Regions from separate parts of the Chromobacterium haemolyticum genome, predicted to be linked through region 2. Evidence: predicted binding sites of a transcription regulator. Region 2 holds the regulator's gene; the other holds the start of a gene.

The links. The regulator FNR, encoded in region 2, switches genes on or off when oxygen is low (the NO sensors DNR and NnrR bind a similar motif). The targets are predictions, from matches to a motif close to TTGATNNNNATCAA.
Region 1: GYH29_RS17355 (FeoA family protein) is a predicted target of FNR. The motif match lies at 10,099-10,112, and genes of this name have one in related genera.

What each region holds. Positions count from the first base shown of each region.
Region 1 is NZ_AP019312.1:3,801,633-3,815,879, reverse strand. Features, by position in the region: gene uvrC (excinuclease ABC subunit UvrC) at 1-617, shown strand, start outside; gene pgsA (CDP-diacylglycerol--glycerol-3-phosphate 3-phosphatidyltransferase) at 730-1,311, shown strand; tRNA gene GYH29_RS17430 (tRNA-Gly) at 1,410-1,485, shown strand; tRNA gene GYH29_RS17425 (tRNA-Gly) at 1,512-1,587, shown strand; tRNA gene GYH29_RS17420 (tRNA-Gly) at 1,614-1,689, shown strand; tRNA gene GYH29_RS17415 (tRNA-Gly) at 1,720-1,795, shown strand; tRNA gene GYH29_RS17410 (tRNA-Cys) at 1,837-1,910, shown strand; tRNA gene GYH29_RS17405 (tRNA-Leu) at 2,117-2,201, shown strand; gene GYH29_RS17400 (GntR family transcriptional regulator) at 2,274-3,008, opposite strand; gene GYH29_RS17395 (ADP-ribosylglycohydrolase family protein) at 3,361-4,371, shown strand; gene GYH29_RS17390 (purine-cytosine permease family protein) at 4,376-5,767, shown strand; gene GYH29_RS17385 (PfkB family carbohydrate kinase) at 5,764-6,714, shown strand; gene GYH29_RS17380 (ProQ/FINO family protein) at 7,207-7,605, shown strand; gene GYH29_RS17375 (putative periplasmic lipoprotein) at 7,764-8,237, shown strand; gene GYH29_RS17370 (YchJ family protein) at 8,240-8,653, shown strand; gene GYH29_RS17365 (glutathione peroxidase) at 8,661-9,155, opposite strand; gene dcd (dCTP deaminase) at 9,426-9,995, opposite strand; gene GYH29_RS17355 (FeoA family protein) at 10,171-10,434, shown strand; gene feoB (ferrous iron transport protein B) at 10,431-12,203, shown strand; gene bfr (bacterioferritin) at 12,286-12,753, shown strand; gene GYH29_RS17340 (dihydroorotate oxidase) at 12,896-13,828, shown strand; gene ettA (energy-dependent translational throttle protein EttA) at 13,865-14,247, opposite strand, start outside.
Region 2 is NZ_AP019312.1:3,964,243-3,978,489, reverse strand. Features, by position in the region: gene GYH29_RS18225 (methyl-accepting chemotaxis protein) at 1-13, opposite strand, end outside; gene GYH29_RS18220 (alanine/glycine:cation symporter family protein) at 579-1,994, shown strand; gene hemN (oxygen-independent coproporphyrinogen III oxidase) at 2,062-3,468, opposite strand; gene fnr (fumarate/nitrate reduction transcriptional regulator Fnr) at 3,578-4,324, shown strand; gene GYH29_RS18205 (DUF1853 family protein) at 4,608-5,531, opposite strand; gene GYH29_RS18200 (RNA methyltransferase) at 5,521-6,300, opposite strand; gene GYH29_RS18195 (inositol monophosphatase family protein) at 6,504-7,295, shown strand; gene GYH29_RS18190 (VOC family protein) at 7,382-7,780, shown strand; gene udk (uridine kinase) at 8,240-8,857, opposite strand; gene GYH29_RS18180 (glutathione S-transferase family protein) at 8,950-9,585, opposite strand; gene iscX (Fe-S cluster assembly protein IscX) at 9,758-9,952, opposite strand; gene fdx (ISC system 2Fe-2S type ferredoxin) at 10,085-10,426, opposite strand; gene hscA (Fe-S protein assembly chaperone HscA) at 10,436-12,298, opposite strand; gene hscB (Fe-S protein assembly co-chaperone HscB) at 12,407-12,940, opposite strand; gene iscA (iron-sulfur cluster assembly protein IscA) at 13,016-13,339, opposite strand; gene iscU (Fe-S cluster assembly scaffold IscU) at 13,357-13,740, opposite strand; gene GYH29_RS18145 (IscS subfamily cysteine desulfurase) at 13,802-14,247, opposite strand, start outside.

The DNA of each region.
Region 1 (14,247 bases), 160 kb from region 2:
GCCACACCATGGGCGAAGCCACGGTGGCTTCCTGTGTGATCTACGACAAGGGCGCGATGCAGCCAAGCGAATACCGGCGCTACAATATTGAAACCGCCAAGCCCGGCGACGATTACGCCGCGATGCGCGAAGTTCTGTCACGTCGCTACGGCAAGCTGGCGGCGGGAGAGGGCAAGTTGCCGGATGCCGTGTTCATCGACGGCGGCAAAGGGCAGGTGGGCGTGGCCTTGGAGGTGTTCGCCGAAATCGGCCTGAACCTGCCCATCGTCGGCATCGCCAAGGGAGAAGAGCGCAAGCCGGGGCTGGAAACGTTGATCCTGCCGTATCTGGACAAGAGCCTGCAGTTGAGGCAGGACCATCCTGCGCTGCATTTGATCCAGACGGTGCGCGACGAGGCCCACCGCTTCGCTATCACCGGCCACCGCGCGCGGCGCGCCAAGGCGCGCACCGCGTCCACATTGGAGGAGATTCCGGGGGTGGGGGCCAAGCGGCGGCAACAGCTGCTGATGCGTTTTGGAGGCCTGCGCGGCGTGGCCGCCGCTAGCATGGACGATCTGGCTCAGGTGGACGGCATCAGTCGCACGCTGGCGGAGAAGATTTACAACGCGCTGCATTGATTGCCGGCGCGCCATCGTTTATACACTGTAACCATCGCTGTGCGTCCCGTTGTGGCTTGGGGCGAACGCGCAGTTTTTGACCGAGCCGCAAACAATAAGATTACTGACACCGATGCCCTTCAATTTGCCGATATTCCTGACCTGGCTCAGGGTTGCCCTGATCCCTATCTGCGTAGCGGTTTTCTTTTTGCCGGATTCCGTTCTGCTGCTGCAAAGCCGTAATCAGGTAGGCGCCGCCATCTTCGCATTGGCGGCGATCACCGATTGGCTGGACGGCTACCTGGCGCGCAAGCTGGGGCAGACCTCGGCCTTCGGCGCCTTCCTAGACCCGGTGGCGGACAAGCTGATCGTCGCCGCGGCCTTGATCCTGCTGGTGCAGATGGGGCGCACCGAGGGCTGGATGGCGATGATCATCATCGGCCGAGAGATCGCGATTTCCGCGCTGCGCGAATGGATGGCGGAAATGGGCACCCGCAAGAGTGTGGCGGTGGCCTATATCGGTAAGCTCAAAACCACGGCGCAAATGGTGGCGATTCTATTGCTGCTCTATGCCGGGCCGCTGCTTCCCGGCGTCTCCACATTAATTTTGGGCAACGCCTTCATGGTTTTGGCGGTGATTTTGACTTTGTGGTCAATGGTTTATTATCTTCGGATGGCCGCCAAGGAGTTTTCCGGGAAAAAAATTGATGTTTGAAGTGTTGACAGTGCCTGATAAATCCTTATAATTCGCATCTCTCAGCGCTGCTCCAGCAGCAGCGAAGAGAAAGCAGAAGTATTGCGGCAGTTTTGAATGCGGGAATAGCTCAGTTGGTAGAGCGCAACCTTGCCAAGGTTGAGGTCGCGAGTTCGAGCCTCGTTTCCCGCTCCAAATCCTCTGCAATAGCGTTATGCGACGCGGGAATAGCTCAGTTGGTAGAGCGCAACCTTGCCAAGGTTGAGGTCGCGAGTTCGAGCCTCGTTTCCCGCTCCAAAACTTCTGCAATAGCATTGTGCGACGCGGGAATAGCTCAGTTGGTAGAGCGCAACCTTGCCAAGGTTGAGGTCGCGAGTTCGAGCCTCGTTTCCCGCTCCAGCGTATAGATATTTGTTGTTGTCGTACCCTGCGGGAATAGCTCAGTTGGTAGAGCGCAACCTTGCCAAGGTTGAGGTCGCGAGTTCGAGCCTCGTTTCCCGCTCCAAATTCATAACGGTCAGCGTAAGCTGACAGTTCGCCGGTAACGGCGGGGTAGCAAAGTGGTTATGCAGCGGATTGCAAATCCGTCTACGCCGGTTCGATTCCGACCCCCGCCTCCAGTTAAAGCCCCGCAAGTCAAAGACTTGCGGGGCTTTTGCTTTGTTTGGCCCGCACTCGTAATCGCCAAGCTCAGAGTGGTTTTTTCTCTTTATATCCCGGATTGGAATCAAGTCCGCAGTTCTCCGTAGCGGCGTGCCACGGCTTTGATCGCCATCCCTGTTTGCCAGCGGGCCGGCTCTGGGATAGAATCGCCGTCTCTTTGCCCGCCCCGGTGGTGAAATTGGTAGACACAAGGGACTTAAAATCCCTCGACTTCGGTCGTGCCGGTTCGATTCCGGCCCGGGGCACCACTATGGCAAACCGTCCACGAGACGAAAACGACCCGCACAGCCAGGCGCTGGGCGGGTTTTTTTCGGTCTCTCTTAAAGCCGCACCTCGAATTCATAGAGATCGCTGCGGCACAAAACTTCGCTGAATTCCAATACCTGTTCCGCCGAGTTCAAACTAGTCTGCTGGATGCGCAGCAGCGGCGTACCGGTCTGGACATGCAATAGGGCGGCGCTGTCTGGGTCTGCCGGGCAGGAGGCCAGGCGGAAGTGCTTATGGCCGATTTCCACGCCATGCTGTTCCCACCACTGGTAGAGCGAGTGTTCGAGACGCTCCGGCTCCGGCAAATAGGTCAGCGGGATGTAGGTGGTCTCCAGCGCAGCCGGCGTGCCGTCCATCATCCGCAGGCGGCGTAGCTTGGCGATGTCCGCGCCGGCGGGCAGCCGCAGCAGACCGGCGATGGCGGCCGGCGCGCGTTCACGCTGCCGCAGCAGCCATTGATTGGCCACGCTGCCGCCGCTGCGCAGCACTTGCTCGGTGAAGCCACCTTTGTCATTGAGCGAGTAGAGGAAAGCCTGCGCGACGCGTGTTCCTTGGCCTTGCTGGCGCGTGATCAGCCGCTTGCGCTCCAGCTCCGCCATCGCTTTGCTGATCGTGACGCGCGACAGCCCCAGTTTTTCCGCCATCAGCCGCTCTGTCGGCAGGAAAGTCCCTTCGGCCAACTGATGTCGCCGGATGGCTTGTTCCAGCGCGTCGGCGATCATCAGATAACGCGGCATAGTGCCAGGCTGCCGTAGGCTGGCGACCAAGCATTCCAGAATATCGCTCATATCGTATGAAAGCTCCTGTGCGTGCGCGTTCCAGTCTAAATCAATGCCGGAAGGCATGGGGAGAGCGGCTCAAGCTTTCTGGCATGCTTCCCTGATCAATAGTATGGTTATGTGCTATTGGATTTGCATTGGACTTATCATACGATGCCAATCAAAGTCCTTAGAACGTGTTTACGATCTCGCGAGCAAGGGCAAGACAAGGCGAAAACGGCTGAAAAAGCGGAGTGTACAGACGGTACATGAGTATTTTGAAGCCGTTTTCAGCGCCGTATCGCTCGCTTGCAGCAGACCATAAGCAGGGCCTTAAACGGACTTCGGCGTTGGCATCCAGGCGGAGAGAAGTGGTTTGACAATGATTAGCAAGGGCTACCAGTCCATTCTTGGGGCTCTTTACGGGCAGGCGGTGGGAGATGCGATGGGCATGCCTTCCGAGCTGTGGCCGCAACGGCAGGTGCAGACGTTCTTTGGTTGGATCGACAACTTCCTGCCCGGCCCTGCCGAGAACTTCGCCGCTTCCGAGTTTGTCGCCGGGGAATTCACCGACGACACCCAGCAGGCCATTGCCTTGATGGACGCCTTGATTGCCGCCGACGGCGCGGTTGAGCCGGAGCGCATCGCCGCCAACATCATCGCTTGGGCCGAGTGCGTCGACGCCTTCAACAAGAACATTTTAGGACCCAGTTCGAAGGCCGCGTTGAGGGCGATTTTGTCCGGCCGGTCCATCGACTCGCTGGGTGCCAACGGCATTACCAACGGGGCGGCGATGCGAGTGGCTCCCTTGGGCTGCTTATTGCCCAGCGGGAACCGCGAGGCTTTTATTCATGCGGTGCGGCTAAGCTGCAGCCCCACCCATCAGTCCGATATCGCGGTGGCCGGCGCCGCGGCTATTGCTTGGGCTGTGTCCCGAGCGGTGGAGGGGGCGGATTGGCCCTGCATCAAGGCAGAACTGCCTGGGGTCGCCGAGCAGGCGCAGCTGGAGCGCGTCACCACTTTCAGTCCTCTGCTGAGCCGGCGTTTGGATTGGGGATTCGAACTGGCGGCGCGTTTGCGGGGGCGGGGCGATGCGGCCGTGGTTGCCGAGCTGTACCGCACGCTGGGGGCCGGCATGGACACGATAGAGTCGGTGCCGACCGCCTTGGCCTTAGTGGATTGCGCGCAAGGCGACCCACGCCGTTGCGCGGTGCTGGCGGCCAATCTGGGCGGCGACACCGACACCATCGGCGCGATGGCCACCGCGGTATGCGGCGCCTTGCGAGGCGCGGACGCGTTGCCCGCCGAATGGCGGGAGCGCATCCGGAAAGTGAATGGCGTTGATTTCGAATCTTACGCGCGGGCTTTGAGCGCATTGCGGTTTAGGGGGTGAGCAGATGAGCGATGTACAAGCAGTAGAGGGCTGGCGACTGGAGAACTCAGGTATAGATTTGGTGCCGGAGCACGAGTGCAAGGGCCGGCCCGTTGAGTTGTTCTGGGTGTGGCTGGCGGCCAATATCGGCATTCTGGGCGTGGTTTACGGCGGCATCGTCACCAGCTTCGGGCTGTCCTTCTTTCAGTCTTTACTGGCCGCGGCGCTGGGGGTGGCCAGTTTCGCCCTGGTGGGGGTGACCAGCATCGCGGGCCGGCGCGGCCGCACTTCCACGCTGACCTTGTCGCGGGCCATCTTTGGACTGCACGGCAACGCCGCGCCTACCGCCTTCAGCTGGTTCAATCTGATGGGGTGGGAGGCGGTCAACGTGGTGACCGGCGCTTTGACGCTGGCGGCGCTGTGCCAGGCGCTGGGCATAGCGGAGAGCCGTCTGCTGACCGCGGTGTGTTTGTTCTTGTTCATCGGTTTGACCATCGTGGTCAGCCTGCTGGGACAGGCAACCGTGGTGTGGATGCAAAGCTGGTTGAGCCGGATTTTCGGCAGCATGACTCTGGTGGTGATCCTGTACGTGGCGTCGACTGCGAACTGGGGCGCCATCATGGCGCGGCCGGACGGCGACTGGCTGACCGGCTTCTGGCCGGCGGTATCGGTGATCGCCGCAGGCACCGGCATTAGTTGGGCGATCGCCGGCGCGGACTACAGTCGTTACCAGCGGTCCGGCTCATCCAACGGCGGCATTTTCGGGGCGGTGATGGCGGGGGCATCGCTGCCCTTGATGCTGCTGATTTTTACCGGCGTGCTGCTGTCTGCGCAGATTCCAGACCTGGCCAGCGCGGCCAATCCCATCGCCAAGATAGGCGCGGTGCTGCCGGCCTGGATGGCGGTGCCCTATCTGCTGACCGCGACCGCGGGCATCGTGACCATGGCGGTGCTCAGTCTGTATTCTGCCAGCCTCAATTTGTTGACCATAGGCGTCAAGGTCAGGCAGGCACAGGCGGTTTCCATCAATGCGCTTATCGTGTTGGCGATCGCCGCTTACGTTTTGTTCGTATCCAGCGATTTCCTGGGGCCCTTCATTTCCTTCTTGCTGTTTTGCGGCGTGTTCCTGGCGGCCTGGGAGGCGGTGTTCGTACTGGATTACCTGCTGCTGCGTCATCGTCAAGGCTATGACGATGTGGCCTTGTCCGGCGATGGGCGGCAGGCCTTCCGCGGCGGGCCGTTGCTGTGCTGGCTGCTGGGCGCCGCCTGCGGTCTGCTGGTGAGCAAGACCGGCTTTGTCGACGGTCCGTTGGCGGTGGGGGTCTTCGCGGATTCCAGCCTTGGATTGTTTGTGTCTTTTGGAACCAGCTTGCTGGCTTATGGATTGTATCTGTTGCTGAAGGAGCGACGCGCATGACCATTCCGTGTCCAAGTTATCATCCGATCAAGGCGATTCTGGCTTTGGGCGGCGCCGTTGGGGATGTGGTGCTGACTCTCCCGGAACTGCCGCGAAGCGGCGGCGATGTAGAGGCCTTGCAGCAGGAGCGCCAAATCGGCGGCTGCGCCTTCAATGTGGCGAGGGCGCTGTGTCAGTTGAACGCTCCTGTGATCAACGGCATGCCGGTGGGAAACGGGCCCTGGGGCGCGGCGGTAGACCGGGCGATGCGGGAGTTGGGACTGCCGGTGCTGTTGCGCAACGCGAATCGCGACAATGGCTGGTGCGTGGCCATGGTGGAGCCCAGCGGGGAGCGCAGCTTCATCTCCATCACCGGCTGCGAAGGGGAGTGGAGTCGCGAGCAACTGGACGCGTTGCCATTGCCCGCCGACGCCTTGGTGTACGCCAACGGCTATGAACTGGCGGGAGAAGGCGGGCGGGCTCTGCGCGCCTGGCTGTTGGCCTTGCCGTCGGAACAGTTGCGGGTGATCGACCCCGGTCCGCGCGTCGCCTTGCTGGAGCCGGCGTTTCTGTCCAGCTTGAGCGGCACGGAAACCTTATTGACGTTGAACCGGGACGAGATCGCCATATTGTGCGGCCAGGGCGATCCGGTGGCGGCTGCGCAGCGTTTCGCCAAGGACTACAAACTGACGCTGATCTGTCGCTTGGGTCAGGATGGCGCCTGGGTCTGTCCGGGCACCGACGAGCCATGGCATCTGCCTGGCTACCAAGTGTCGGTGGTGGATACCATAGGCGCGGGCGACGCGCATTGCGCCGGTTTGTTGGCCGGTTTATCCAGCGGCTGGCCGCTGCATTATGCGGTGGATCTGGGCAATCGGCTGGCCGCCTGTGTGGTGGCGAGCGCCGGACCGGACGCGGCGACGGATTGGGACAGCTTGAACCGCCGCTTTCCCGCCGCTTGCCTGTGAGCCGCGTAGAGCGTGTTTGAGGCCCGGAGGCCGGTTTGGCGCGGGGAAAGTGGCAAAAGAAAGACGGATAGGGGTGGAAACGCCGCAATTGGCGTCAAGTGCTGGACATAAAGGGGCATTACTTAGTACTCTCCCACCCTCGTGAGCGCCAGCCCGGCTATGGAGTGCCCGGAGGATTCCGCTTGGCGCTTTCATTCATTGCCGTCAAGTCGGCTTCGGCTTCGCCGTCGGCAAGCAGGGCGGGCCGATGGGTACGGGGGCCGCATACCCGTCCTGGTAGGCCGCGCCGCTTGGGTATGGCTCCTGGACACCCGCCATGATCGGCGATTTTTCACGGCGCGCAGACGTCTTGTCTGCACGTGTTGGTCAAGCCTGATTACGATGTCGTCATTTTTTCGCCGGCTGTCAAGCTGGTCGGGCGGCTGGTTGCAGCGCTTCGCTTGATTAGGCAGCATGCGCTGCTTTTGCATCAATGGATCTAGATAGAAGTTCATGAAGCCAAATACTGAAACGGCACTCGGTGCTGCACTTAAGTCCGCTGTACAAAGTCTGTCCAAGAAAAAGCAGACCGAGATGATCGCGGATCATGTCTACAGCAAGTTCGACGTTTTCCGCCAGTTTCGTCCGCTGGCCTTGGGCATCCATGAGAGCCTGATCGCGGCTTTGCCGCAGTTCGACTCGACGCTGATCTCCCGCGTAGTGGCCAATCACTGTCGCAAGCCGCGCTACGTCAAGTCACTGGCGCGCGGCGGCAAGCGTTTCGATCTGGCCAACAAGCCGGTGGGCGAGGTGAGCGCGGAAGAGAAAAAGGCGGCGGAACAAATGTCCGCGCCCAAGCCGGCCCCGGCTGCTGCGGCTCCGGCCGAACCCGCTGGCGACGCCGCGGAATAAGCGTGCCGCGGCCTCGTGGCAAGAACGTAAACAGCCTGACAGATCCGTTTGTCAGGCTGTTTTGCATTGGCGAGGCGGAACATTGGCACCGGCGAGGCGGTCGCAGCAGAACGCGCCGCGCGGCGGCGCCGAATCAGGACAGGAGTAGAATACCCGGCATGAAACGTCTTTTCTTGTGGGCCGCCATGGCCCTGAGCTTGTCCGCTTGCAGCGCGTTGCAACAACTGGGCGCGCCCATCAGTTCGCATCCTTCCTCTCCGGCCAAGGGCCGGCAGCAGACGGCTCCGGCGCCCAGCGCCAAGTCGGACGCTTTGTTGCGTGAGGCCAACCGTTTGGCAGACAAGGTCAAGAGCGGCGAACTGACCAGGCTGGCGGCTGCTGATCAGTTGGGCGCATTCCGGCTCAAGGCGGTGGGGGCCAACCCCGTCGACGACAACACCTTCGCCATGTACCGCTATCTGACGGTGGAGCGCGAGGCGGGGCGCATTGATCAGGATACGTTCCGAGCCAAGATGGATGAGCGTTTACGGGAGTGGATGAGGCGCTGGCCCAAGATGAATCCCAAGCCGGCGGATCCCGCGTTCACTAACTTCCTGCTCAAACTCTACGGCTTGCCGGCCTTGGGAGCTTGAACATGGGCAAGAAAGCCAAGCCGGACGCGGCCGGCTGTCCCTGCGGACTGGGCGGCGATTACGCGGTCTGTTGCGGCCGTTATCTGAGCGAGGGCGGCGAACCTGCGCCCACGGCGGAAGCCTTGATGCGTTCGCGCTATACCGCTTACGCGCGCGGCGACGAGGCGTATCTGCTGGCGAGTTGGCATCCAAGCACCCGGCCGCAGGCGCTGGACCTGGCCGCGGATGCCGGCGTGGTCAAATGGCTGGGCCTGGAGGTACTGGCGACAGAGGCCGGCGCCGAGGCCGACACCGAAGGGTGGGTGGAGTTTGCCGCGCGCTACAAAGTGAGCGGCAAGGCCGAGCGCATGCGCGAGCGCAGCCGCTTTGCGCGCGAGGACGGCCGCTGGTTCTACGTGTCCGGCGAGTTGAGCTGAACTCGGTTCAGGCGGCGGATGTCGGCAGCAGGCTTTCGATCACGCGTTCCAGCGCCGCTGGCTTGACGTAGGGGGCGAAACGCCCGCGGATGCGCCCCTCGCCATCGATCAAAAACTTGGTGAAATTCCATTTGATGCGCCGGCTGCCCAGTAGACCAGGCTTGGCGGCGGCGAGATAGCGCCATAGCGGATGCGCATTCGCTCCGTTGACATCAATCTTGGCGGACAAGGCGAAACTGACGCCAAAGTTCTTTTGACAGAACTGACCGATGGCGGAAGCATTCCCCGGTTCTTGGCCGCCGAATTGATTGCAGGGAAAGCCGATGATTTCCAGGCCTTGATCGCGGTAGCGCTGGTACAGTTGTTCCAGGCCGCCCAATTGCGCGGTGAAGCCGCATTCGCTGGCGGTGTTGACCAACAGCAGCACTTTGCCGCGATAGCCCGCCAGCGGCAGTGCCTGCCCGTTTAAAGTCTCAATGGAAAAATCATATATGTCCGGCATATTTTCGCCCTTCGCCAAAGCGAAGATCATGGCAAGAAACCGGAAGAAGGGCAATTGGGCAGGGAGATAAAAAAAGGGGCGCAACGGCAAGGGGGAACCGCTACGCCCCAAGAAGAAATCAATTGCTGTACAAGGGCCGACCAACCGGGAAAGTCAGCTAACCCTCTGTTTATCCTAGAACATTAAGGTGAAATTGCGAGGACGGATTTGGCGTTGTTTAAATGACAAAGGGATGGCTTGGCCATCCCTTTTTTGCAGGCGGGAAGCGGTTCAGGGGCGCGGAAGCGTCACGCCCACCTGGCCCATGTATTTGCCGGCGCGGTCACTGTAGGACACGTCGCAGATTTCATCGGATTCGAAGAACAGCACCTGGGCCACGCCCTCGTTAGCGTAGATTTTGGCCGGTAGCGGCGTGGTGTTGGAGAACTCCAGGGTTACGTAACCTTCCCATTCCGGCTCGAACGGGGTGACGTTGACGATGATGCCGCAACGGGCGTAAGTGGACTTGCCCAGGCATACGGTCAACACCGAGCGCGGAATGCGGAAATATTCGACGGTGCGAGCCAGCGCGAAGCTGTTGGGCGGGATGATGCAATAGCCCTTGCCGGAGACTTCCACGAAGGAGTTGGGGTCGAAGTTTTTAGGGTCGACGATGGTGCTGTTGATATTGGTGAATACCTTGAATTCGTCGGCGCAGCGGATATCGTAGCCGTAACTGGAGGTACCGTAGGAGATCACCTTCTGGCCATCCACCATCTTGATCTGGTTGGCCTCGAAGGGTTCGATCATGTTGTACTCGTCCGCCATCCGGCGAATCCATTTGTCCGATTTGATGCTCATTGTCTTTGGCCCGTAGCTTGTCGATTGATTGTCCGCGATTTTAACCGCAAGCGCGGCATGCGGCTATGGCTAATCCGCGCGTAGCGGCGAGAGCGGGGCGCCATTGACACAGGTCAAGCGAGGCTGGAATTGCGGCGATTTGCCGCAGATCGACGCGAATGGGCTGGATATACTAATGCAAACCATTCTCGTTCTTGATCGGATCATCATGTTGACTCTGGATGCATTCCCCGCAGGCCGCCACGGCGTGGTCGAGCGGCTGGAGCTGGCCGAAGAGGCCTTCCGCCGCGTCGCCGCCTTTGGCCTGGCGCCAGGCAGCCGTTTTTACGTGCGCAGGGTGGCGCCGCTGGGCGGGCCGCTGCTGCTGGATGTGGGCGCCACCCGCTTTTTATTGCGCCGCAGCCTGGCGCGCTCCATCCTGGCGAGGATGGAGGCATGAAGCGCTTTGCCTTGATCGGCTTGCCTAACACCGGCAAGTCCACCTTGTTCAACCGTCTCACCGGCATGTCGCAGCGCGTCGGCAACTGGCCGGGCCTGACCATAGAATTGAGCAGCGCCCGCCTGCTGTTGGGCGGCCACATGGTGGAACTGGTGGATCTGCCCGGCGTCAACGATCTGACCGGTTATTCCGACGATGAGGCGGTGGTGCGCGACGTATTGCAGGCCAGCGCTTTCGACGGCGCCATCCTGGTGCTCAACGCCAGCCAGCTGGACCGGCAGTTGCCGCTGGCCTTGCAGGTGCTGGCCAGCGGTCTCAACTGCCAGGTTGTGCTGAATATGGCGGATGAGGCCAAGGCGCTGGGCGTGAGCCTGGATGTGGAGTGTTTGTCGGAACGTCTGGGTGCGCCGGTATCGCTGGTGTCGGCCAGGCATATGCAAGGCTGGCCGCCGCTGATGGCGAGTTTGAACCGACTGGCCAATGACGAGGCTCCGGCCGTGAGAGCGGGGCTGGACGCGGTACCGGGTACCCAGGCGGCGATGGCGGAGGCCAAACGCTTGCTGGACGGTTGCTGGGCCTTGCCGGCTATGCTGCCGGCGCGGCTGACCGAAAAGATCGACCACTGGCTGATGCATCCGTGGCTGGGCTTGCCGCTGTTCTTCGCATTGATGGCGCTGTTGTTCAATCTGACTTATCAGATCGGCACGCCTTTGCAGGAGCTGGCCGGGGCCGGGCTGGACTGGGTCAAGGAGCAGGCGCTGGCGCCCTTGCTCGCGCCGTTGCCTGAGATTGTGCAGAGCCTGGCGCTGGACGGGATCTGGCAGGGGGTGTCGACGGTACTGACCTTCGCGCCCATTTTGCTGGTGTTCTTCGTACTGATGGCGATGGTGGAGGATTCCGGCTATCTGGCGCGCGCCGCCTATCTGACCGATGCCTTTATGGCTCGATTGGGGCTGGATGGCCGCGGCTTCGTGATGCAGTTGATGGGTTTTGGCTGCAATGTGCCGGCCATCATGGGCACCAGGGTGATGCGCGAACGCAAACAGCGGCTGCTGACCATGCTGGTGATTCCGTTCTCGCTGTGCTCGGCGCGGCTGCAGGTGGTGGTGTTCTTCGCCGGGCTGCTGTTCACTGCGGCGCAGGCGCCGTGGGTGCTGATGGGGCTTTATCTGATGAGCTTCGCCGTCGCGGTGTTCACCGCTTGGGTGTTCAAGCGTCGCTACGCCGGGGGCGAAGCCTTCTTGTTGGAAGTGCCGCCGTATCGGCTGCCCGGCTTGAGCCATTTGCTGGGCCGGGCGGTGGGCGAGGTGCGGGCCTTCCTGCAGCTGGCTTCCAGCTTCATCCTGTTGGGGGTGGTGTTGGTCTGGTTGTTGACTCATGTGCCGGCCGGCGATGGCAAGACGCTGGCCGACGTCTTGGGCGGCCTGTTGGCTCCAGTGTTGGACCCGATCGGCATTCGCCATGAACTGGCGGCGGCCTTGCTGTTCGGTTTCATCGCCAAGGAGATTCTGTTGGGCAGCCTGGCTGTGATCTACGGGGTGTCCGAGGCAGGTCTGGGCGCTGTCTTGCTGCAACATCTGGACTGGCGTTCGGCGATGAGTTTCCTGATCTTCACCTTGATCTACGTGCCTTGCCTGTCCACGGTGGCGGCGATGTACCGCGAGTCGCGCAGCAAGTCCTATACCGCGATGGCGGTGGCGTGGTCGGTGAGCCTGGCTTGGCTGTTGTCGTTCGTGTTTTATCAAGCCAGCGTGCATCTGTGGCCTTGAGAGCTTAGAATGAATGGTTCGCGAATTCCGTTCGCGCCGGCGGATAGCCGGCGTCATTGAACTACAACAACAAGAGGTCGTTATGCAAGGTGATCCCAAAACCATCGAGTTGCTGAACGAACTGCTGGCGGAAGAGCTATCCGCCGCGGACCAGTATTTCATCCACGCCGAGATGTACAAGGACTTCGGTCTGCACAAGCTGTTCGAGCGCATCGACCATGAACGCGAGGACGAGCTTTCGCACGCGCGGGTGCTGATCGCGCGCACCCTGTTCTTGCAAGGCAAGCCCAATGTGGCCAAGCGCGTGCCCATCGTGGTGGGCGAGAACGTGCGGGCGATGCTGGCCAGCGATCTGGAAGTGGAATACCGCGTCGGCAACCTGTTGAAAAAAGTGGTGGCCCACTGCGAGAGCGTGAAGGACTACGTGACGCGTCAGGAACTGATGGTGTTGCTGGAAGAAACCGAGAACGATCACGCTCACTGGCTGGAGCAGCAGCTGCGCCTGATCGATATGGTGGGCGAGCAGAACTATATTCAGTCGCAAATGTAAGCGCAGGGTATTTTGACCTTGAGACGGCCGCCTTTCGGGCGGCCGTTTTTTTGCGGCGACCGCGCGGGTTTTGACATGGCGCAGCATGGCTGGGACCGCCTCCGTCTATCATCGCCGGCAGATGAATTCGCCGGAGGGCGCGATGTCGCTGAATCTATCCGTTTCCTGGTTGGGCATGAAGATGTCCAGCCCCTTGTTCAACGCTTCCGGCGTCTATTGCCGCACGCGGGAGGAACTGGAGCAGGTGCGCCGTTCCGCCGCCGGCGCGGTGGTGACCAAGAGTTGCACGCTGGAACCGCGCGCCGGCAATCCGGAGCCGCGTTACCGACGCACCGCGCTGGGCAGCATCAACTCCATGGGCCTGCCCAACGAGGGCTACCGTTATTACCTGGACTACGCCCAGGCTTACGACGACGCCAAACCGTTGTTCCTGTCCGTGTCCGGCATGACGCTGGACGACACCCTGACCATCCTGACCGAACTGGCGGCGCTCAAGCTGCCCTGCCTGCCGGAGGTGAACCTGTCCTGCCCCAATCTTCCGGGCAAGCCGCAGTTGGGTTATGACTTCGCCGCCAGCGCCGAGGCCCTGGAGGCGATCAGCCGGCGCTATGCGCGGCCGTTCGGCGTCAAGCTGCCGCCGTATTTCGACCCGGCCCACTTCGCCGCCATGGCCGCGGTGTTGAACGCCTTCCCGCTGCTGCGCTTCGTCACCTGCATCAACTCGGTGGGCAACGGCCTGGTGATAGATCTGGACAGCGAGTCGGCGGTGATCAAGCCCAAGGGCGGGCTGGGCGGCCTGGGAGGCGATTACGTGCTGCCGACGGCGCTGGCCAATGTGCGCGAGTTCGCCGTGCTGCTGGCCGACAAGCATGTGATCGGCTGCGGCGGCGTGAAGAGCGGGGCCGAGGCCTTCATGCACATCCTGGCCGGCGCCACCGCGGTGCAAGTGGGCACCTGCCTGCACGAGGAGGGCGTCAGCGCTTTCGATCGTATCGAGGCGGAGCTGGTCGCCATCATGCAGGCCAAGGGCTACCAGCGGCTGGATGAGTTCCGCGGACGGCTGAAGACGCTGTGAGCGCATGAAAAAAGCCCGGAGAACCCGGGCTTTGTTTTAACGGGTGATCGGCTTGTAGCGGATACGCTTGGGCTTGGCGGCTTCCTCGCCCAGGCGTTTCTTCTTGTCGGCTTCGTATTCCTGATAGTTGCCGTCGAAGAAGGTCCATTGCGACTCGCCTTCCGCCGCCAGAATATGGGTGGCGATACGGTCCAGGAACCAGCGGTCGTGGGAGATCACGAAGACGGTGCCGGCGTATTCCAGCAAGGCGTCTTCCAGCGCGCGCAAGGTTTCCACGTCAAGGTCGTTCGACGGTTCGTCCAGCAGCAGCACGTTGCCGCCCTTGAGCAGGGTTTTGGCCAGGTGCAGGCGGCCGCGTTCGCCGCCGGAAAGCATGCCCACTTTCTTCTGCTGATCGGCGCCCTTGAAGTTGAAGCGAC
Region 2 (14,247 bases):
CGGGTGTTGTCATGATTTCGCTCCTGACTGTGGCGGCGACGCACGCAATGTGGACGTCTGCTTCGCCAGTTCCAGAATAGGCAATTTTCACGGGCTGCGATTGCCGCATGAAATGCGATGACTTGTCGGATGAGGCGCTTATCAGTTCGTTTAGCTAAGGGCCCTGAGCTTTGGCTTGTCTGGCCAGGGCGAATAACCGGCAATAATGCCTGGGGCATCGAAAATGCCTTTGGATTGTTTTGGCATTGGGTCAGCGTCCGGCTATTCGGAACGATTCAATGACAAAGGCGTGCGTTGAAACGGGGGGAATGGACGTTTGCGAGGCTTTGGCCAAGATTGCCCGGCATTGCCAGCAATCACTCTATTTTGCTAAATTCGCCGGGTTTTGCATCGAACAGTCTGACGAAGCAGTGTCCTGAACCAGGCGACCCGACGGTCGCGGGGAACGGTTTCGTCAAGGCTGCAATTTTCAAGCCCGGCGCCAAGACCGCGGCGAGGACAACCTTCCTGTCTGCAATCCTTCCGGCGCGCGTCGCCTATTTTCCAGATTGCCACGCTCAGAGCTTTATAGAGGATCCATGGACTTGCTTCATTCGTTTATCAATGCCGCCAATGATGTGATTTGGGGCAAAGTGCTGATTGGCCTGTTATTGGCCGTCGGCTTGTATTTCTCGTTGCGCTCCGGCCTGTTGCAGTTGCGGCTTTTTGCGCGCGGCTGGCGCGAGATGATGGGCGGCCGCGGCGGCCACCGCAGCAAGGACGACATCTCGCCGTTTCAGGCCTTCGCCACCGGCCTCGCCAGCCGGGTGGGCACCGGCAACATCGCCGGCGTGGCCATCGCCATTGCCGCCGGCGGACCCGGCGCGGTGTTCTGGATGTGGCTGACCGCCATGCTGGGCATGGCCAGCGCTTTCGCCGAATCGACCTTGGCGCAGCTGTTCAAGACCAATCACCATGACGACACCTTCCGCGGCGGTCCGGCCTACTACATCCAGAAAGGCCTGGGGCAACGCTGGCTGGGCGTGATCTTCGCCTTGTGCCTGATTCTGGCTTTCGGCTTGGTGTTCAACGCGGTGCAGGCCAACTCCATCGTGGCGGCCACCGAGGGCGCCTGGGGCTGGAACCGCTATATGGTGGGCATCGCCCTGGTGGTGATGAGCGCGCCCATCATCTTTGGCGGCGTGCGCTCGGTGGCGCGGGTGGCCGAATGGCTGGTGCCGGTGATGGCGGCCGTCTATTTGCTGATGACCTTCTATGTGTTGGCGGTGCATGCCGCCGAGTTGCCCGGTCTGATTGTGTTGATCGTCAAGAGCGCTTTTGGTCTGGAGCAGGCCGCGGGCGGTTTTGCCGGATACGCCGTGAGCCAGGCGATGATGCTGGGTATCAAGCGCGGTCTGTTTTCCAATGAGGCGGGCATGGGTTCCGCTCCCAACGCCGCCGCGACGGCGACCTCGCGCCATCCGGCAAGCCAGGGCGCGATCCAGATGTTCGGCGTCTTCATCGACACCATGGTGATCTGTACCGCCACGGCGGCCATCATTCTGTTGTCCGGCGTGCATGATCAGGGTTTGAGCGGGGTGGCGCTGACGCAGAAGGCCATCGAGGCCCAGTTCGGCCCGATCGGGGCGTCCTTCCTCGCGGTGGCGATGTTCCTGTTCGCCTTTTCCACCATCATCGGCAATTACGCTTACGCCGAGGGCAATGTCGAATTCATTCGCAGCAACAAGTGGATCTTGTTGGTGTTCCGGCTGATCGTGCTGGCGATGGTGATGTTCGGCGCGGTGGCCAGCTTGCCGCTGGTATGGGACATGGCCGACTTCGCCATGGGCTTGATGGCCTTGATTAATCTGGTGGCCATTGTGTTGTTGTCGCGTTACTTCTTCATCGTGTTGAAGGACTATGAGCGTCAGCTGAAGCAAGGCGAGTCCACCCCTGTGTTCAAGGTGGCGGATTACCCGGAACTGGCGGCCAAGGTGGAAAAAGACATCTGGTAAGCTTTTGCCAGGCTCCAACGATAAATAGCCCGCGTTTAGACGCGGGCTGTTTTGTCATGGGACTGGCTTAAATGGTTTTGGAGTAGCGAGCCTGGGTGCGGCGCTCGCGCAGGTGCTTATCGAAGATCATCGCGATATTGCGGATCAGGAGACGGCCCTTGGGTTCCACCATGATGAAGTCGCCGTCGAAGGAAAGCAGCCCCAGTTGCTGATATTCGCGGATCTGCGGCAACTCTTCCGCAAAGTACTCGGCGAAGTTGATGCCGTGAATTTCCTCCAGCGCTTCCACGGACAGCGAGAAACGGCACATCAGACCCTGGATGATGCTGCGACGAAGGATGTCGTCATTGTCCAGCGTCAGCCCGCGCAGCACCGGCAGATGGCCGCTGTCCAGCGCCGCGTAGTAGCTGTCCAGATCTTTGGCGCTCTGACTGTAGCAGGGGCCGACCTTGCCGATGGAGGACACGCCAAGGCCAATCATGTCGCAGTCCGCATGCGTGGAATAACCCTGGAAATTGCGCTGCAGCCGGCCCTGGCGCAAGGCGGAGGCCAGTTCGTCGTCCGGCTTGGCGAAGTGATCCATGCCGATGAACACATAGCCGGCGTCGGCCAGGCGTTGCACCGAGTCCTGCAGGATGTCCAGCTTGGTTTCCGGCGACGGCAGATCGGCCTCGTTGATGCGGCGTTGCGGCATGAACACGGTGGGCAAATGGGCGTAGTTGTACAGCGCCAGCCGGTCCGGTCCTATGGCGATCACTTTGTCCAGCGTGCGACGCACCGATTCACGGGTCTGCAAGGGCAGGCCGTAAATCAGGTCGACGCTGACGGACTTGAAGCCGGCGTCGCGCGTCGCCTGGATCACCTCTAGAGTTTCCGCTTCGGACTGCACGCGGTTCACCGCCTGCTGCACCGCGGGCTCGAAGTCCTGAATGCCGACGCTGATGCGGTTGAAACCTAATTCGGCCAGCTTGAAAATTGTAGCTGCACTGACTTTGCGCGGGTCTATTTCTATGGAATACTCCCCCTCCTTCAAGAACTCGAAATGAGTCTTGAGCAAGGTCATCAATCGTTCCAGTTGCGCGTCGGACAGGAAAGTCGGGGTACCGCCGCCGAAATGCAGCTGTATCACCTGCTCTCGGCGCCCCAGACAGGAGGCGACCATCTGGACTTCCTTTTCCAGGTAGTCCAGATACAAGTCGGCTTTGCCGCTATCCTTGGTGATGATCTTGTTGCAACCGCAGTAGTAGCAGATAGTGTTGCAAAAAGGTATATGAGCGTACAATGATAAAGGTTTCCGGTTGGCGCCGATGCTGCGCTGCCGTAGCCAGTGGATGTAGTCTCTTTCGGCAAAACCCGGCGTAAAGCGATCTGCTGTCGGGTATGACGTATATCTAGGACCTGTCCCGTCGAGGCGTTCAATCAGAGCGCGGTCGAATTCAAAATGGGCAGGAGAAAATGGGTGGGTGGTCTTCATGTCGTATTTGGATGGCAAAACCTCTGGTGGACTGGTAAATTTGCGGAAATCCTGCGAATTTCGCTTTGATAAGGGTCAAGCTTCGTCGCAAGCTTGTACTAAACATGCCATGTCCGATCAGAACCATATCTCTTTGCATAACCTGAAGGTCTCCTGCTCCAACTGCAGCCTGAAGGAACTCTGTCTGCCAGTGGGGCTCAACCGCGAGGAACTGACCCAGCTTGACGCAGTGATCCGTCAAAGCCGCCGTTTGAAGCGCGGCGAGTACCTGTTCCGCAGCGGCGAGGGCTTCCGCTCGCTGTTCGCGGTGCGCACCGGCTTCTTCAAGACCAGCGTGGCCAGTCAGGACGGCCGCGAGCAGGTGACCGGCTTTCACATGTCCGGCGAACTAATGGGCTTGGACGGTATTTCCGCCAATGTTCACGGTTGCGACGCCATCGCGCTGGAGGATAGCGAGGTGTGCGAGTTGCCGTTCAGCCGCATGGAGAGCCTGGGCCGCGAAATTCCCACCTTGCAGCACCACTTCTACCGACTGATGAGCCGCGAGATCGTTCGCGATCAAAATGTAATGTTGCTATTGGGCAACATGAAGGCGGAAGAACGCCTGGCCGCCTTCCTGCTCAATTTGTCCCAGCGTCTGTCCACCCGCGGCTTCGCCGCCAATGATTTCATCCTGCGCATGAGCCGCGAGGAAATCGGCAGCTTCCTGGGGTTGAAACTGGAAACCGTCAGCCGCACGCTGTCCAAGTTCCAGCAGCAAGGCTGGATCACGGTCGATCACAAGCACATCCAGTTGGTGATGGTGGATGAGTTGAAGGCGCTGATTTCCGGCTGTGCTCACGCCAACGGTCATTGATCCCGCCGCTTCTACGGAGCCGCGAAAGACGTAAGAGCGTGTTTATGATCTCGCGAGACAAGAGGAGGTCAGACGAAAACGGCTGAGAAAGCGGATCGTAAACAGGTTCTTAGAGCCAGTTGAAAATCTAGCGAGCAAGAGCGAGACAAGGCGAAAACCGCTGAGAAAGCGGAATGTACATAGTGGTACATGAGCATTTCGAAGCGGTACTCACCGTGGGGCGTATCACGAAGCGCAGCAGATTATGAACAGCCTCTTAGGCAAGCCATGAGGCTTGCCTTTTTCATTGCGGCGGCGCGCAGTCCGCGATTTGCCGCAACAAGCGCGACAACGGCGCTTCTTGAGGCCATCCCGGCGGAACGGCGAAGCCTCGCGCCACTTCATGCCAGTCGCCGTCCGGGCCGGGTTGCAGTTCGGCAAGCAATTGCGGTGCCTCTGCCTGTTCCAGCCGCGCGCGCAGTTCCGCCGCATCGGCGGTGTGTTCCCGCGAGAGGCGCGCAGGCGCCAGCCAACTGAGCCTGGGCAGCCAGGCCCAGCGGGAGTCCGCGTTCAACGCAGGCCAGTCGCCGCGCAGCGGCCAGTATTGCCCGTATAGCGGCAGGGCGCCGGGCGGCGGTTCCGGCGAGGTGTCTTGAGCGTGGAACAGCCAACCGCTGAGCCGGGCGCCGACCGCGCAGCCGGCAAAGCCTTCCGGCAGCGTCGCTTGCGCCGCGGGGTGACGGGATAGACGCAGCTGGGTCTGCAGCTTATGGGCTTTCAGCGCCCAGGCGTCGCGCAGGCTGGGGCCGGTCAGCGTATCGGCGCTGCGGCCCAGCTGCAGGTAGAACTTGCTGGCGGCTTCCAGGTGCAGCGGTTGGCCGTCCAGGCGCAAAAGGAAGTCGAATTCTCCGACGGTGCGGCCGTCTGGACCGCGCACAGGCAGATTGCTGGCGACTAGTTCGATGTGCGGCGCCAAGCGGAACCAGAACGATAGCAAGCGCTCGGCGTAATGACCCAGGCGGCGGGTGGGCTGGCGCGCCAGCCAGTGCCGCAGCTCGGCGGGATGAGCGTCCAGCGCTTGCAGCAGCGCCGGGCCGTCGGGGCCCAGCAGCCGGTGCGGCGGAATGTCCGCGCCGCTTTTCCAGGGAGAGGGCGCGGTGAGAAGAAAAGCCAGATCGCGCACCGCCGGATGCGCGTAGGGCAGGGTGAACGGCGGCTTATTCGCCATTCGGTCCGGGCGCGTCGCGACGGACTTCGCCGTCGGCAGCACGCTGCACCTGTTTGAGGAAGCCGCGCAGGATGTCGATCTCCTCGCGCAGCAGGCCGGCGCGGTTGAATAGGGTGCGCATCCGGCGCATCATCCGCTCGCTGTTGCGGCGGCGGAAGTAGCCGATCTTGTCCATGGTCTGTTCCAGATGGCCGCAGAAGCCCTCCACCTCGCCCAGCGCCGCCGCGTCGCTGTCGGCGCGCAGATAATCGACGTCCACGCCGGTGTGACTGAACAGCTCGTAGGTCATAACCTGCACCGCCATTGCCAGATTCAGCGAGAAGTAGTCCGGATTGCCGGGGATGGTGACCAGACGGTTGCACTGCTCGACTTCTTCGATCGACAGGCCGAAGGTTTCGTTGCCGAACACCAGGGCCACTTGTTCGCCGTCGCGGGCGCGGGCCACTAGTTCAGGCGTGGTTTGCCGCGGGGTGGACAGCGGGGTGGTCAGCTCGCGGCGGCGGCTGGTCAGCGCGCAGGCGATGGTGACGTCTTGCAGCGCCTCGGCCAGGCTGGGCACCACGGTGGCGTGTTCGAGAAGATCCACCGCCCCGGAGGCCAGGGTATTGGCTTCATCGCTGGGAAACACTTTGGGTTCAACCAGATAGAGCCGGCTCAGGCCCATGGTCTTCATTGCCCGGGCGGCGGAGCCGATATTGCCGGGGTGGTTGGGGCGAGCCAACACCACGCGAATGTTTTTCAGAAAATCAGGTACTTGGGGTTTATTCATCAGCAGTTTCACATTAAAATAGCCGGCTTATCGAAAAAGCCCGCGCGCCGTTTTGCGCGCAAGGCCAGCGCTTGCCGGATGGGCAGGCATGCCGCCTTGCCCGATTGCGCCGGGTTTTTCTTGTTCCTTAACCCAGATTGTTACTAGCAGACGTCGCGTCATGTGGCGGACGTTTGTCATGGTTGAAAGTGTAGAGGCCGTCAATGCATCCGATGCTCAATGTCGCGGTGAAAGCCGCTCGCCGCGCCGGCAGTGTCATCCAGCGCGCGTCGCTGAATCTCGACGCGGTGCGCGTAGAGCGCAAGAAACACAATGACTTCGTGACCGAAGTGGACCGCGCCGCGGAAGAGTCCATCATCGCTTCCATTCTGGAGGCTTATCCCAAGCACGCGATTCTAGCAGAAGAGTCCGGCGCGAAAGGCATCGGTTCGTCGGAATACGAGTGGATCATCGATCCCATCGACGGCACTACCAACTTCCTGCATGGCCACCCGCAGTACGCGATTTCCATCGCCCTGGCGCACAAGGGCCAGGTGCAGCAAGCCGTGGTCTTCGACCCCAACCGCAACGATCTGTTCACCGCCTCGCGCGGCGTCGGCGCATTCCTCAATGATCGCCGCATCCGCGTATCCAAGCGCTTCATGATGAATGAGTGCGTGATCGCCACCGGCTTCCCGGTGTCCGACCAAAGCTATATCGACCAATACCTGGGCATGCTCAAGGACGTGCTGGCCAAGAGCGCCGGCGTGCGTCGCGAAGGCGCGGCCTCGCTGGACCTGTGCAATGTGGCCTGCGGCCGCGTGGAAGGCTTCTGGGAGCTGAATCTCAAGCCCTGGGACATCGCCGCGGGCAGCCTGATCGTGCAGGAAGCGGGCGGCATCGTTACCGATTTGTCCGGGGAGCAGGGCTGGCTGGAGTCCGGCGATATCGTCGCCGCCAATCCGAAAGTGCTGGCGCAACTGCTGCATATGCTGGCGCCGCATATCGGCAAGTAAGCGCTGTCGGCTTGGCCTCTTGGGGCTTGAGCGGGCTCAGCGCGTCACGGCGTCCTTGGGGGCGCCGTTTTTGTTTGGAGCGTGAGATGAAACAGTTTTTGGGTTCGGTCGCCTTGGTGGTGGCCGATTACGACGAGGCCATCGCCTGGTATGTGGACAAGCTGGGTTTTGTGCTGCTGGAGGATGAGCGTCAGGGCGAGGACAAGCGCTGGGTGCGCGTGGCGCCGCCCGGGGCGAGCGAGTGTGCGCTGTTGCTGGCCAAGGCGAGCAATGCACGGCAGCAAGCCGTCGTGGGCGCGCAAACCGGCGGTCGCGTCGGTTTCTTCCTGCATACCGACGACTTCTGGCGCGATTACCGCCGCATGGCGGCGGCGGGGGTGAGCTTCAGCGAGCAGCCGCGGGAGGAGGAATACGGCACCGTGGTGGTGTTCGAGGATTTGTATGGCAACCGCTGGGATTTGCTGCAGTTGAAGTCGGGGGCGTAGCCGCTGGCAGGGCACCGTTAAAAACAAAGAGCCGCGCAATGCGCGGCTCTTTGTTTTTAACGTCGCCAAAAACCGCCGGCTCATCGTCGGCAGCGGCTTGCGCCTGCGGCGGGTAGGCGTCCGCTTCGTTCCAGTCCAGATCAAGATCCAGTTCGGCCAATATGGCCTGGCGTCCGGCCTGGCGCTGTCCGGAGCGGCTCCGCCCGTGGGCGCCGCCTTTTTTCATGATGGGCGCGCAAGCGTGCGGATTGCGCGGTTTGATTGTGTGCATGGAAGTACTCCTGTGCTTGGAGCCCGCTGCCAAGAGCGGGCGGAAAACGGCGGCGCGGACGCCGCCGCATTAAGTCTGAGCGGTTCGCAAAAGCTCGTAGAGCACCTGAGGCAAGGCGCGCCGACGCAGGCAGTACTTGAGTACGACAAGTCGGCGCAACGCAGCATCAGGGGTTTTGTTGCCCGCTCTTAGCGTACCATCAGGCTGGCCACCTTGGTGGTGATAATATCCACCGCCGGATCATTGGCGCCGTGCGGCAGGATCACGTCGGCGAAGCGCTTGGTCGGCTCGATGAACTGGTTGTGCATCGGCCGTACCGTGGTCAGGTATTGCTCGATCACGCTGTCGGTGGTGCGGCCGCGCTCGGTGATGTCGCGCTTGAGGCGGCGGATGAAGCGCACGTCGGAATCGGTGTCGACGAAGATTTTCAAGGACATCATGTCGCGCAGCGCGGCGTCGTACAGCGGGAACAGGCCCTCGATGACGATGACCGGCGCCGGCTGGATGGTAATGGTTTCCTCGGCGCGGGTGTGGTTGGCGAAGTCGTAGACCGGCATTTCGATGGCGCGGCCGTTTCGCAGATCGTCGATGTGCTCGATCAGCAGCGGCCAATCGAAGGCTTGCGGGTGGTCGTAGTTGGTGGCCAGCCGCTGTTCGAAGGTCAGATGGCTCTGATCGCGGTAGTAATAGTCTTGAATGATCACAGCCGCCATCTCGGAGCCAATGGTTTCCAGCACTTGATTGGTCACCGTGGTTTTACCGCTGCCGCTGCCGCCTGCAACGCCGATGATGAACGGGGTGGTCATGAAACTATCCTTCTACGCGTAAAAATGATAAAAAAACGCGCCATTCTAATGAGTTATGGCGCGTCCTTCCACTCTAATTGCGACATCGGACGCTATTGGCCGCGCTGACCTTCCGCCTGGGCGGCATCATACCACTCCCGCATGGCCGGCAAAGCCAGGAGGCGGTTGACGTAAGCCTGAGACTGCTCAGGCAATTTGACGTTGTAAGTGTGAAAGCGGGTGGCGATGGGCGCGAAGAAGGCGTCGGCGATGCTGAAGCCGCCGAAGATGAATTCGCCGTTGGCCTGATGGCGCGGCAGATGCTCTTCCCATAGCGAGATGATGCGGGCGATATCGAACTCCACCGCCGGCGTGCTTTGGTAATTGATATGGCGCAGCGTCAGATTCATCGCCAGGTGTTCGCGCAGGGCGGAGAAGCCGGAGTGGATCTCGGCGACGATGGAGCGGGCGACCGCGCGCAGTCCGGCGTCGTCCGGCCACAGCTTGGCGGCGGGGAAGCACTCGGCCAGGTATTCGCAGATCGCCAGCGAATCCCAGACCCGCAGCTTGCGATCTATCAGCACCGGCACTTTGCCGGCCGGGTTGGCGGCGAGGATGCGGGCCTTGGTGTCGGACAGGTAAAGATCGATTTGCTGCTCTTCAAACGGCTCGTCCAGCATTTTCAGCACCAGCCAGGGGCGCAGGGACCAAGAGGAATAGTTTTTATTGCCGATGATGAGGGTAAACATCAGGGAGCTCCGTTTCGAAAGAGGAGGCTGCCGGCGGGCTGTCGCAGCCTTTGTCCGATGATACCGCCATCGGCACGGCTTTTCCTATGCGGCGGCCGTGGGTTTTTTGACGCTAGACGGCAAAAAGGCCGCGTCAGGAGACGCGGCCTTGCCGAAACAGGGGGGCGAGCGCTTATTCCACCTCGTCGATCCAAGCTTGTTGAATCGCTTCCAGCACGCGTTCGCCGCCGCGGCTATGGTCGTCGTCAAAACCCGGCAGCGCGACGACCCAGTTGTGCAAGTCGACGAAGCGCACGGTTTTGGGGTCGATTTCCGGGTGGGCTTCCGCCAGTTCGATGGCGATGTCCAGCACGTCGGTCCATTTCATCTTTTTATCTCCAGAGCGTGGAACCGTTCATAAAATCCAGCGCAGCGACTGTAGCAAGGCGCGCCGCCGCAGACAGTACATGAGGTACGGCAAGGCGGCGCAACGCGGCTACAGGGATTTTAGGGCGTGTTCCTAGTGGTGTTCGCGGGCGTGGTTGATCGTGTACCGAGGGATGTCTATCACCAAGTCCTCATCGGCCACAATCGCCTGGCAGGACAGGCGGGACTGGGCTTCCAGTCCCCAGGCCTTGTCCAGCAGGTCTTCTTCCAGCTCGTCGGCTTCGTTCAGGGAGTCGCCGCCTTCGCGGACGATGCAATGGCAGGTTGTGCAGGCACAGGACATCTCGCAGGCGTGCTCGATCTCGATGTCGTGGTCCAGCAATATCTGGCAGATGTTCTGGCCGGGTTCGGCGTTGTCGATGACCACGCCTTCCGGGCAGAGGTCGGCGTGGGGCAGTACGATGATTCGCGGCATGGCGGATCCTTACAAATCGGAAATGTTGTGGCCTTTGAGCGCGCGCCGGATATTGCGGTCCATGCGGCGCGAGGCGAATTCTTCGGTAGCGCGGTTGAGACGGCCGGAGGCCTCGTTGACCTCGCGGGCGGCCTGTGCCGCGGCGATGGCCGCGTCCACGGCGGCCAGCGCCTCGTCCACCGCGGCGCGCTCGTCGGCGTCCAGCAGGTCGCCGTCGCTGGCTAGCGCGACGCGACAGGCTTCGCTGAGGCTGGTGGCGTCGACGACGGCTTCGCGCAGCTTGCGCGCCTCGATGTCTTCATGCACATGGGTCATGGACTCGGTCAGCATGCGGCTGATTTCCTCGTCGCTGAGGCCGTAGGAGGGCTTGACCTCGATGCGCGCTTCCACGCCGCTGGTCTGTTCGCGGGCGGAGACTTCCAGCAGGCCGTCGGCGTCCACCTGAAAGGTGATGCGGATGCGCGCCGCGCCGGCCACCATCGGCGGGATGCCGCTCAAGGTGAACTTGGCCAGCGAGCGGCAATCGGCCACCAGTTCGCGCTCGCCCTGCAGCACGTGAATGGACATCGCGGTCTGGCCGTCCTTGAAGGTGGTGAAGTCCTGCGCGCGCGCCACCGGGATAGTGCTGTTGCGCGGGATGATCTTCTCGGTCAGGCCGCCCATGGTTTCGATGCCCAGCGACAGCGGGATCACGTCCAGCAGCAGCCACTCGTCCTCGCCCTTGTTGCCGGCCAGCACGTTGGCCTGAATCGCCGCGCCCAAGGCGACGACCTTGTCCGGGTCCAGATTAGTCAGCGGTTCTTGGCGGAAGAAGTCGCCAACGGCTTTTTGCACCTGCGGCATGCGGGTTGCGCCGCCCACCATCACCACGCCCTTGACCTCGTCCGTCGCGACGCCCGCGTCGCGCAGCGCCTTGCGCACCGGCAGCAGGGTCTTGTCCACCAGGTTCTTGGTGATGCCGCGGAAGGTGTCCTGATCCAAGGTCAGGTTCAGGGTCTGTCCGTCGGACAGCAGAGCGGTGATTTGGGTCTCCGCGTGCTCGGTCAGCGCTTCCTTGGCTTCGCGGGCGCGGGTTAACAGCAGCCGGGTGTCCTGAGCGCCCAGCCCGGACAGGCCGGCCTGCTCAAGCATCCAGCAGTAGACGCGGTGGTCGAAGTCGTCGCCGCCCAATGCGGAGTCGCCGCTGGTGGCCAGCACTTCGAACACGCCGCGGCTCAGTTTCAGGATGGAAACATCGAAAGTGCCTCCCCCTAGGTCATATACGACGTATATGCCTTCGCTGCCGTTGTCCAGCCCGTAGGCGATGGCGGCGGCGGTGGGTTCGTTCAGCAGGCGCAGCACGTTCAAGCCGGCCAGGCGCGCGGCGTCCTTGGTGGCCTGGCGCTGGGCATCGTCGAAATAGGCCGGCACCGTGATCACCGCGCCGGTGAGTTCGCCGCCCAAGCTGGCTTCGGCCCGTTGCTTCAGGGTGCGCAGGATGTCGGCGGAAATTTCAACCGGACTCTTGATGCCGCCGCGGGTCACCAGCTGCAGCATGCCGGGCGCGTCGACGAAGCGGTAGGGCAGGTTGCGGACGTCCGGCAGGTCGGCCAGGCCGCGGCCCATGAAGCGTTTCACCGAGACGATGGTGTTGTGCGGATCCTTGTTCTGTTCTTTCTGGGCTTCGTAGCCGACGCTGACGGCGCCTTCGTCGGCGTAGCGCACCACCGAGGGCAGCAGACTGCGGCCGTGCTCGTCCTTGAGTACGGCGGCGGATCCACTGCGCACCGAGGCCACCAGCGAGTTGGTGGTGCCCAGATCGATGCCGATCGCCAATCGGTGTTGGTGAGGGGCGGCGGAGAGGCCGGGTTCGGCGATTTGCAGTAAGGCCATATTCAGTTCAAATCAGTTCGAGGTAAGCCGCCTGCTGCGGCGGAGGCGGATATGGAGGACAGGCCGGTGCGCGATCCCCACGACGGGGAAGGGCCGGCGGCCGGGAGCTCAGTCGAGCAAAGCCTCGATGGCATCGCCGATTTCCTGGTCCAGTTTTTCCAAAAACCGCAATTTTCGCACTAGAAGCGCGGCGGCGTCCAAGTCGGTACGCTGATCCAGCGCTTGCTCCAATTCGGTCTGATGCGCGCGGCTCTCGTCCCGCAGCTGGCGCGACAGTGTTTCCAGGCGTTCGAGTTCGCGCCCGGCGCGGGCGTCTTCTATGTTCTCGCGCCACTCCATCTGCGCCATCAGGAAGGCGGCCGGCATCTGGGTGTTGGTGTCTTCCTGAGTGTCGACTCCGGAGAGCGTCAGCAGGTAGCGGGCGCGGTTCAACGGCGACTTCAGCGTTTGGTAGGCTTCGTTGACTCGGGTGGCCTGCATCAGCGCGCTGCGCTTTTCAGCGTCGGAACTGCTGGCGTAGCGGTCGGGATGAACCTGGGCCGCGGCGGTGCGCCAGGCGTGCTCTAGTGCCGAGCCGTCTATGGCGAAGCGGCGCGGCAGATTGAACAGGGAGAAGAAGTCTTGGCTGAAATCGGTGCTCATAGGGACGGGGCCGGAAAACCTAGCTTACAGTTGGACGACGGGCGGGCCGCGCCGAAGCGCGCCCGCCTGCCGGGGTCAGACGTTGAAGCTTTCGCCGCAGCCGCACTCGTTTTTGACGTTGGGGTTGTTGAACTGAAACCCCTCGTTCAAGCCTTCCTTGGCGTAATCCAGTTCGGTGCCGTCGATGTAAGCCAAGCTCTTGGCATCGGTGAACACGGTGACGCCATGGCTTTCAAAGGTCACGTCGTCGTCGCTGGCAACGTCGACGAACTCCAGCTTGTAGGCCATGCCGGAGCAGCCGGAGGTCTTAACGCCCAGACGAATGCCCAAGCCCTTGCCGCGCTTGGCGATGAAGGCGCTGACGTGGGCGGCGGCGCGTTCGGAAAGGGTGATAGCCATGATGATGTCCCCGCTGATTATTTGCCGTGCTTTTGCTTGTAGTCGTTGACCGCGGCCTTGATCGCGTCTTCGGCCAGGATGGAGCAGTGAATCTTCACCGGCGGCAAGGCCAGTTCTTCGGCGATGGCGGTGTTCTTGATCTCCAGCGCTTCGTCCAGCGATTTGCCCTTGACCCACTCAGTCACCAGTGAGGAGGAGGCGATGGCGGAGCCGCAGCCGTAAGTCTTGAACTTGGCGTCCTGAATCACGCCGTCCTCGCTCACCTTGATTTGCAGCTTCATCACATCGCCACAGGCCGGCGCGCCCACCATGCCGGTGCCCACGCTGTCGTCGCCTTTTTCGAAAGAGCCCACGTTGCGCGGGTTTTCGTAGTGATCCATTACCTTGTCGCTGTATGCCATGATTGTCTCCTTCAGCGCCGTTCCGGTCTTGCCGGCTCGGCGCTGGATATTGCTGTCGCCCTTAGTGGGCGGCCCATTGAACCGAATTCAGATCCACGCCGTCCTTGAACATTTCCCACAAGGGGGACAGTTCGCGCAGCTTGCCGATCTTTTGGTTTAGCAGATTCACCGCGAAGTCGATTTCTTCCTCGGTGGTGAAGCGGCCCAGCGTGAAGCGGATCGAGCTGTGGGCCATTTCGTCGTTGCGGCCCAGTGCGCGCAGCACGTAGGACGGTTCCAGCGAGGCCGAGGTACAAGCCGAGCCGCTGGACACGGCCAGCTCCTTGATCGCCATGATCAGGCTTTCGCCTTCGACGAAGTTGAAGCTGACATTGAGGTTGTGCGGCACGCGTTGGTCGATGTCGCCGTTGATGTAGACCTCTTCCATGTTCTTGATGCCGTTCCACAGCCGGTCGCGCAGCATGCGGATGCGTTCGCGCTCGCTGTCCATCTCTTCGCGGGCGATGC